2 regions of the Bradyrhizobium sp. HKCCYLRH1034 genome follow, and region 2 is predicted to be linked to the other one. Evidence: predicted binding sites of a transcription regulator. Region 2 holds the regulator's gene; the other holds the start of a gene.
What was found. Region 2 encodes HrcA, which represses chaperone genes, less so after heat shock. Its sites were predicted from a motif close to GTTAGCACTCNCNNNNNGNGAGTGCTAAC; they were not measured.
Positions count from the first base shown of each region.

Region 1 (3,411 bases), on a different contig from region 2:
GCCTTGCGGACGATCTCGATGCCGGTCTTCTGGTCGTCGTTCTTGGTGCGCAGGCCCTTGAGCTGCTCGGACGCCCGGAGCAGGGCGACGCCGCCGCCCGGCAGGATGCCTTCCTCGACAGCCGCGCGGGTCGCATGCATCGCGTCATCCACGCGATCCTTGCGCTCCTTGACCTCGACCTCGGTCGCGCCGCCGACGCGGATCACCGCGACGCCGCCCGCGAGCTTGGCCAGACGCTCCTGCAGCTTCTCACGGTCGTAGTCCGAGGTGGTCTCCTCGATCTGCGCCTTGATCTGGTGCACGCGCGCCTCGATGTCGGCCTTCTTGCCGGCGCCGTTGACGATCGTGGTGTTCTCCTTGTCGATCATCACCTTCTTGGCGCGGCCGAGCATCGAGAGGTTGACGTTCTCGAGCTTGATGCCGAGATCCTCCGAGATCGCCTGGCCGCCGGTCAGGATCGCGATGTCCTGCAGCATGGCCTTGCGGCGATCGCCGAAGCCCGGCGCCTTGACGGCCGCGACCTTCAGGCCGCCACGCAGGCGGTTGACGACCAGGGTGGCGAGCGCCTCGCCCTCGACGTCCTCGGCGACGATGACCAGCGGCTTGCCGGTCTGCACCACGGCCTCGAGCAGCGGCAGCAGCTCGTTCAGCGAGGAAAGCTTCTTCTCGTTGATCAGGATGTAGGCGTCATCCATCTCGACGCGCATCTTGTCGGCGTTGGTGACGAAGTAGGGCGAGATGTAGCCGCGGTCGAACTGCATGCCCTCGACGACGTCGAGCTCGGTCTCGAGCGACTTGGCTTCCTCGACGGTGATGACACCCTCGTTGCCGACCTTCTTCATCGCGTCGGCGAGGAACTTGCCGATCTCGGCGTCGCCGTTGGCGGAGATGGTGCCGACCTGGGCGATCTCGTCGTTCGACGTGACCTTCTTGGAGTTCTTGACGAGGTCGGCAACGACCGCCTCGACCGCGAGGTCGATGCCGCGCTTCAGATCCATCGGGTTCATGCCGGCGGCAACCGCCTTGGCGCCTTCACGCACGATGGCCTGGGCCAGCACGGTCGCGGTGGTGGTGCCGTCGCCGGCCGCATCAGCGGACTTCGAGGCGACCTCGCGCACCATCTGCGCGCCCATGTTCTCGAACTTGTCGTCGAGCTCGATCTCCTTGGCGACGGTGACGCCGTCCTTGGTGATGCGCGGCGCGCCGAACGACTTGTCGAGGACGACGTTGCGGCCCTTCGGACCGAGCGTGACCTTGACGGCATTGGCGAGGATGTCCACGCCGCGCAGCATGCGGTCGCGAGCGTCGACGCCGAACTTTACGTCTTTTGCTGACATATTGGGTTTCCCTGAGTTGAATTGGTCGTCTCACCCTGGGCAGGGCGCCCGCAGGCGCTCCTCAGGGTGAGCGTTGAGCGGGTTGGCTTAGGCGGCCTTCTTCTTCGACGCGGTGTCGGTGAGCACGCCCATGATGTCGCTTTCCTTCATGATCAGCAGCTCGTGGCCGTCGATCTTGACCTCGGTGCCCGACCACTTGCCGAACAGCACGCGGTCACCGACCTGGACGTCGAGCGGGACCAGCTTGCCGCTCTCGTCGCGGGCGCCCGGGCCCACCGCGATCACTTCGCCCTGCGAGGGCTTCTCCTTGGCCGAGTCGGGGATGATGATGCCGCCAGCGGTCTTCTCTTCGGCGTCGATGCGCTTGACCACGACGCGGTCGTGAAGCGGACGGAAAGCCATACAGTCCTCCTAAGCTATTGAGGCGATTGTCAGTTTCTGGGAATTTGGCAGTCGGCGCCGGCGAGTGCCAGCACGCAGGCTGGATTTAGGGGAGAGCATTCAGCCGGGCAAGGGCTTGTAGCAGAAAAATTAGCAGTCAACTGCGGGCTCTGCCAAAGCGTTCCGATAGCGTTAACGGGAGCGGAACGAACCATGAAACCCCGTATTAGCACCTGGGCTAAGTGGCTGCTAATGCAGCATTTTTCAACATGTCGTTAAACATTTAAGCTTGAGATGGGTTGAGGACATGCGTCACATTTCTAGGCAGTGAGCGCATCTTTGCCGGGTGGCTCCATCCCGGATAGCCACACGGACATGCGCTCCAGAAACGGAGGTTGGCATGGTGTCGAAGGTTGAGGTTTCCGAGGACTTTCGGAAACAGGTGCTGGGTTACGGGCTGACGACGGCGCAGATCCTGTATCGGATGCCGGACCATCGCTCGCTGCTGCAGACCTATGTCTGGCAGAACTACGACCTGTTTCCGAAATTCCCGGCGCTGCAGGACTTCCTGGCGTTCTGGCAGGAGAAGATCGAGGGGCCGCTGTATTCGGTCACGGTGGCGCATTCCAAGCTCATCAAGCCGGCCGAGCTGCGTGCCGTCGACGGCGTCTTCCGGCTGCATTGAGGCTGACAGCCACCGCTGCCGCCTCATGACCGGTGTCATTCCGGGGCGCGCGAAGCGCGAGCCCGGAATCCATCGGGCGGCAGAACGCGCGGAGGAATGGAATCCGGGCTCGTGCTTCGCACGCCCTGGAATGACGACCTTTGTTGGAGCGGCTGCTGGGACTCTCCAATATGTGCTACCCTCGCGACGAGGATACGCAGGGAGAGCACCATGGCCACCAAGAGCCGGACGACCAAGCCCGCATCACGCGCCGCCGCCAAGTCAGCGGCGCTGAAGACCGGCAAGAGCAGCAAGGCGACGGCGAAGGCCGTTACGAGAACTAGCGCCAAGCCGCTGGCGAAGACGCCCGCCAAGCCGGGCCGGGCGGCTGCGCCGTCGGCGCGCAAGGCGCTGGCGAGCAAGGGGCGACCAGCGCCGGCGCCGCGCCGCCGCAAACAGAAGGTCGCGATCAGCCATCACCGCGAGGAGGACTTCAAGGCCGACGGCCTGCGCGCTTATGCCCATTACCGCGACCTCGGCATCGCCGACGCGACGCACGGTTTGGCGCGCGCGCATGTCATCCGCATGCTGCCGCCGTGCAATCCGCAGGAAGTCTCCAAGCTGCACACCCATGCGGTCGACTTCCAGATGGTCTATGTGCTCAAGGGCTGGGTGAAGAGCTACCTCGAAGGCGTCGGCGAGACGCTGATGCAGGAGGGCAGTTGCTGGACCCAGCCGCCGAAGATCCGGCACATGATCCTCGACTATTCCGACGACGTCGAGCTGCTGGAAGTGATCCTGCCGGCCGACTTCAAAACCGTCGAACTGTCGACGTAAAGCCGACAGAAATGGATGGAAACATTTGCGTGCGATGGACGGCGGTCCCATCGCGCGTGTGTGTTGACATCCGGTCTCGCGTCACTGGGACGGATGGGCCGGCGACGAATCCGTAAGAGGTGTTCGTCGCGGGCTTGCGTAAAGGCGTACCCGTCCCGTTGCCGCGCTTCGTCGTCCAGTTCGCTCCCACGA
Region 1 is NZ_JBNPUW010000001.1:181,938-185,348, reverse strand. It holds gene groL (chaperonin GroEL) at 1-1,337, opposite strand, end outside; gene groES (co-chaperone GroES) at 1,425-1,739, opposite strand; gene ACQR0W_RS00800 (usg protein) at 2,119-2,403, shown strand; gene ACQR0W_RS00795 (cupin) at 2,614-3,219, shown strand.
Region 1: groES (co-chaperone GroES) is a predicted target of HrcA. The motif match lies at 1,783-1,811, and genes of this name have one in related genera.

Region 2 (3,411 bases):
GATGTTCGCCTCCGCCGTCGTCCGCAAGGACGTTCCGGTCGACGAGCAGCTCGCGATGATGCCGTTCAAGGTCACCGACCTCTCCGGGTTCAAGACCATCCGCACGCTCGGGCCGGGCGCCCTGATCCTGGCCGATGGCGAAGAGGACAAGGGCTTCGAGGCCGCGCCCTTCGTGGTGATCGGGCTGGTGGCCGGCGTCGCCCCGGAGGCAGGCGACCGCGCGCGCGTCGCGCAGCAGGCGGCCACCACCATTCCGGGCGTCCGCGAAGCGCGCATCACGATGTCCGAGCCGATCCGCATCGACGGCCAGCCGGCCTATGAGACCCGGATCGACGCCACCAGCGGCAAGGACAATACGCCGGTGACGGTGGTGCAGTGGCTGCGCTTCGGCGGGCCGAACACGTTGCGGATCATCGGCAGCGCGCCGCGCGACCAGTGGTCGGCGGCCTTCCCGCGCTTCCGCGCCGTCCGCGACGGCATCCAGCCGAGAGGCTGAGACCAGCCCGGCATCGGACGTCGTGATCACGTTGGCCACTCGCCGTGAGACGGACTACAAAGTCGCGCCGACAAACAAGAAGCCACGGGCATCGTTGCCCGTGGCTTGTTCATTCGATCGACAGGACGGCAGCGGGACGCCTGCCTAGGCTCGCCGTCAGGCGGCGCTGTTCGACTGATCGTTGCTCGCCGCCGGCGCCGCCTTCGCGCCACCCTTGGACACGCCGACCAGCGCGGGGCGCAGCACGCGCTCGCCGATCATGAAGCCGGCCTGCACGACCTGCACCACGGTACCGGACGGCACCGACGGATCCGGGACCTCGTACATCGCCTGCTGGAAGTTGGGGTCGAACTTCTGTCCCGTCGGATCGAACTTCTTGACGCCGTTCTTCTCCAGCGTGTTGAGCAGCGAGCGCTCGGTGAGCTCGACGCCCTCGATCAGCGACTTCAGGCCCGCATCGGCATTGGCGCGTGTCTCGGCCGGCACGGCATCGAGCGCGCGCTGCAGATTGTCGGCGATATCGAGCACGTCACGGGCGAAGCCGGTGATGCCGTACATGCGCGCATCGGCGACTTCACGGGCCGTCCGCTTGCGCAGGTTCTCCATCTCCGCGAGCGTGCGCAGCATCTTGTCGCGCGCGTCGGCCGCCTCCTTGGCAAGGGCCTCGGCCGAGCCGGCCTCAGGATCATCGGGCATGATGTAGGGCTTGGAGACGACGGGTTCGCTGGCCTGCGCCGGGTTTTCCGGATCATTCTTATGCAGGTCGGGATCGGTCATGGACAGACTCGCAAGTTCGGCTGACGGGTTTGGGGGATATGGGGCGGGATATCGTGCTTTGGGCGTCGAAAATCAAGCGCAGCCTGACCATTGCGCCCGGAGGCGCTGTCCGCGGGTGAACCAAGTCACGCGTCAGCCACCCAGCAGCCGGCTGACCAGACGCGCGGCATAATCGACCGTCGGAATCACCCGGGCATAGTTGAGCCGGGTCGGACCGATGACGCCGAGCACGCCGACGATGCGCCCCGTGGCGTCGGAATAGGGCGACACGATCGTCGACGAGCCCGACAGCGAGAACAGCTTGTTCTCCGAGCCGATGAAGATGCGGACACCTTCCGCGCTCTCCGCCCGTCCGAGCAGATCGACGACGCCGCGCTTGGTCTCGAGATCGTCGAACAGCCGCCGGACACGCTCGAGATCTTCGAGCGCATGCAGGTCCTCGAGCAGGTTGGCGTGGCCGCGCACGATGAGCTGCCGCTCGTCGCTGTCCCCTCCGGACCAGCTCGCGACTCCGGCGGCGATCACCTTCTGCGTCAACTGATCGAGCTCAGCACGGTCATGCGCCAGCGCGGTCTCGAGCTCGAGCCGCGCTTCCGCCAGCGTCCGTCCTCTGATGCGGGCATTGAGGAAATTGGACGCCTCGGTCAGCGCCGACGACGGCACGCCCGGCGGCAGGGTCAGGACCCGGTTCTCGACCTGTCCGTCTTCACCGACCAGAACGACGAGCGCGCGCTCGGGCTCGAGCCTGACGAACTCGATGTGCTTCAGGCGGGTGTTGGATTTGGCGGTGAGAACCACGGCAGCGGCACGGGTCAGACCCGACAGCCGGGTCAGCGCTTCGTCCAGCGCCGCTTCGACCGACTGCGCCTGGCCGACGGCCGCGAGCTGGCTCTGGATCGACTGCCGCTCGGCCTCCGTCATGTCACCGACCTGCATCAGGGCGTCGACGAAGAAGCGCAGGCCAGCCTCGGTCGGCAACCGGCCGGCCGAGGTGTGCGGCGCGTAGATCAGGCCGAGCTGCTCGAGATCGGCCATGACGTTGCGCACCGAGGCCGGCGACAGCGGAACCGCGATCAGCCGCGAAATGTTGCGCGAGCCGACCGGTTCGCCGGTCGCCAGATAGCTTTCGACGATCTGCCGGAAGATCTCGCGCGAGCGCTCGTTCAGATGCGCCAGACCGGCCGGCGGTGTCATCAGGTTGATCGGATCGTGGTGGGCCACCAGATGCACTCCTCCCAGCTGCCTATAATGTGTCCATGCGGCGGCTCGGTGGCAAGCCGGTCGGCGCTCGCGGGCGAAGCCATGATAAACCCTTGCCGCTGCCGTTCCCGGCTCCTACAAGGCCGGTCAAAGTCGGTCTTTCGCGCGCTTTCACGGAGAGAATCATGCGGCCGAGCCGCCGTGCACCGGATGAACTGCGGGCTGTGAGCCTGGAACGCGGCGTCGTCAAATACGCCGAGGGCTCCTGCCTGGTGAAGTTCGGCGACACCCATGTCCTGGTCACCGCCACGCTCGAGGACCGGCTGCCGCCCTGGCTCAAGGGCCAGGGACGCGGCTGGATCACCGCCGAATACGGCATGCTGCCGCGCGCCACGCTGGAACGGACCCGGCGCGAGGCCTCCGCCGGCAAGCAGACCGGCCGCACCGTCGAGATCCAGCGCCTGATCGGCCGCTCGCTGCGCACCGCGATCGACCTGGAAGCGCTCGGCGAGCGCCAGATCACGGTCGATTGCGACGTGCTGCAGGCCGATGGCGGCACGCGCACGGCGTCGATCACCGGCGCCTGGGTGGCGCTGGCCGACTGCATCAAGTGGATGAAATCGCGCAACATGATCAAGACCGAGGTGCTGCGCGCCAACGTCGCCGCAATCTCCTGCGGCATCTACAACGGCACGCCGGTGCTGGATCTCGACTACGCCGAGGACTCCGAGGCCGAGACCGACGCCAATTTCGTCATGACCGGCGACGGCCGCATCATCGAGGTGCAGGGCACGGCGGAGAAGACGCCGTTCACCGAGGCCGAATTCCTGGCGCTGATGGCGCTCGCCCGCAAGGGCGTCGCGCGGCTGGTCGACCTGCAGAAGATGGCGGTCGCGTGAACAGCCCGCACCGCAAGCTCACCGGTCGCATCATCATTG
Region 2 is NZ_JBNPUW010000003.1:588,809-592,219, forward strand. It holds gene ACQR0W_RS09700 (hypothetical protein) at 1-496, shown strand, start outside; gene grpE (nucleotide exchange factor GrpE) at 653-1,273, opposite strand; gene hrcA (heat-inducible transcriptional repressor HrcA) at 1,406-2,494, opposite strand; gene rph (ribonuclease PH) at 2,659-3,372, shown strand; gene rdgB (RdgB/HAM1 family non-canonical purine NTP pyrophosphatase) at 3,369-3,411, shown strand, end outside.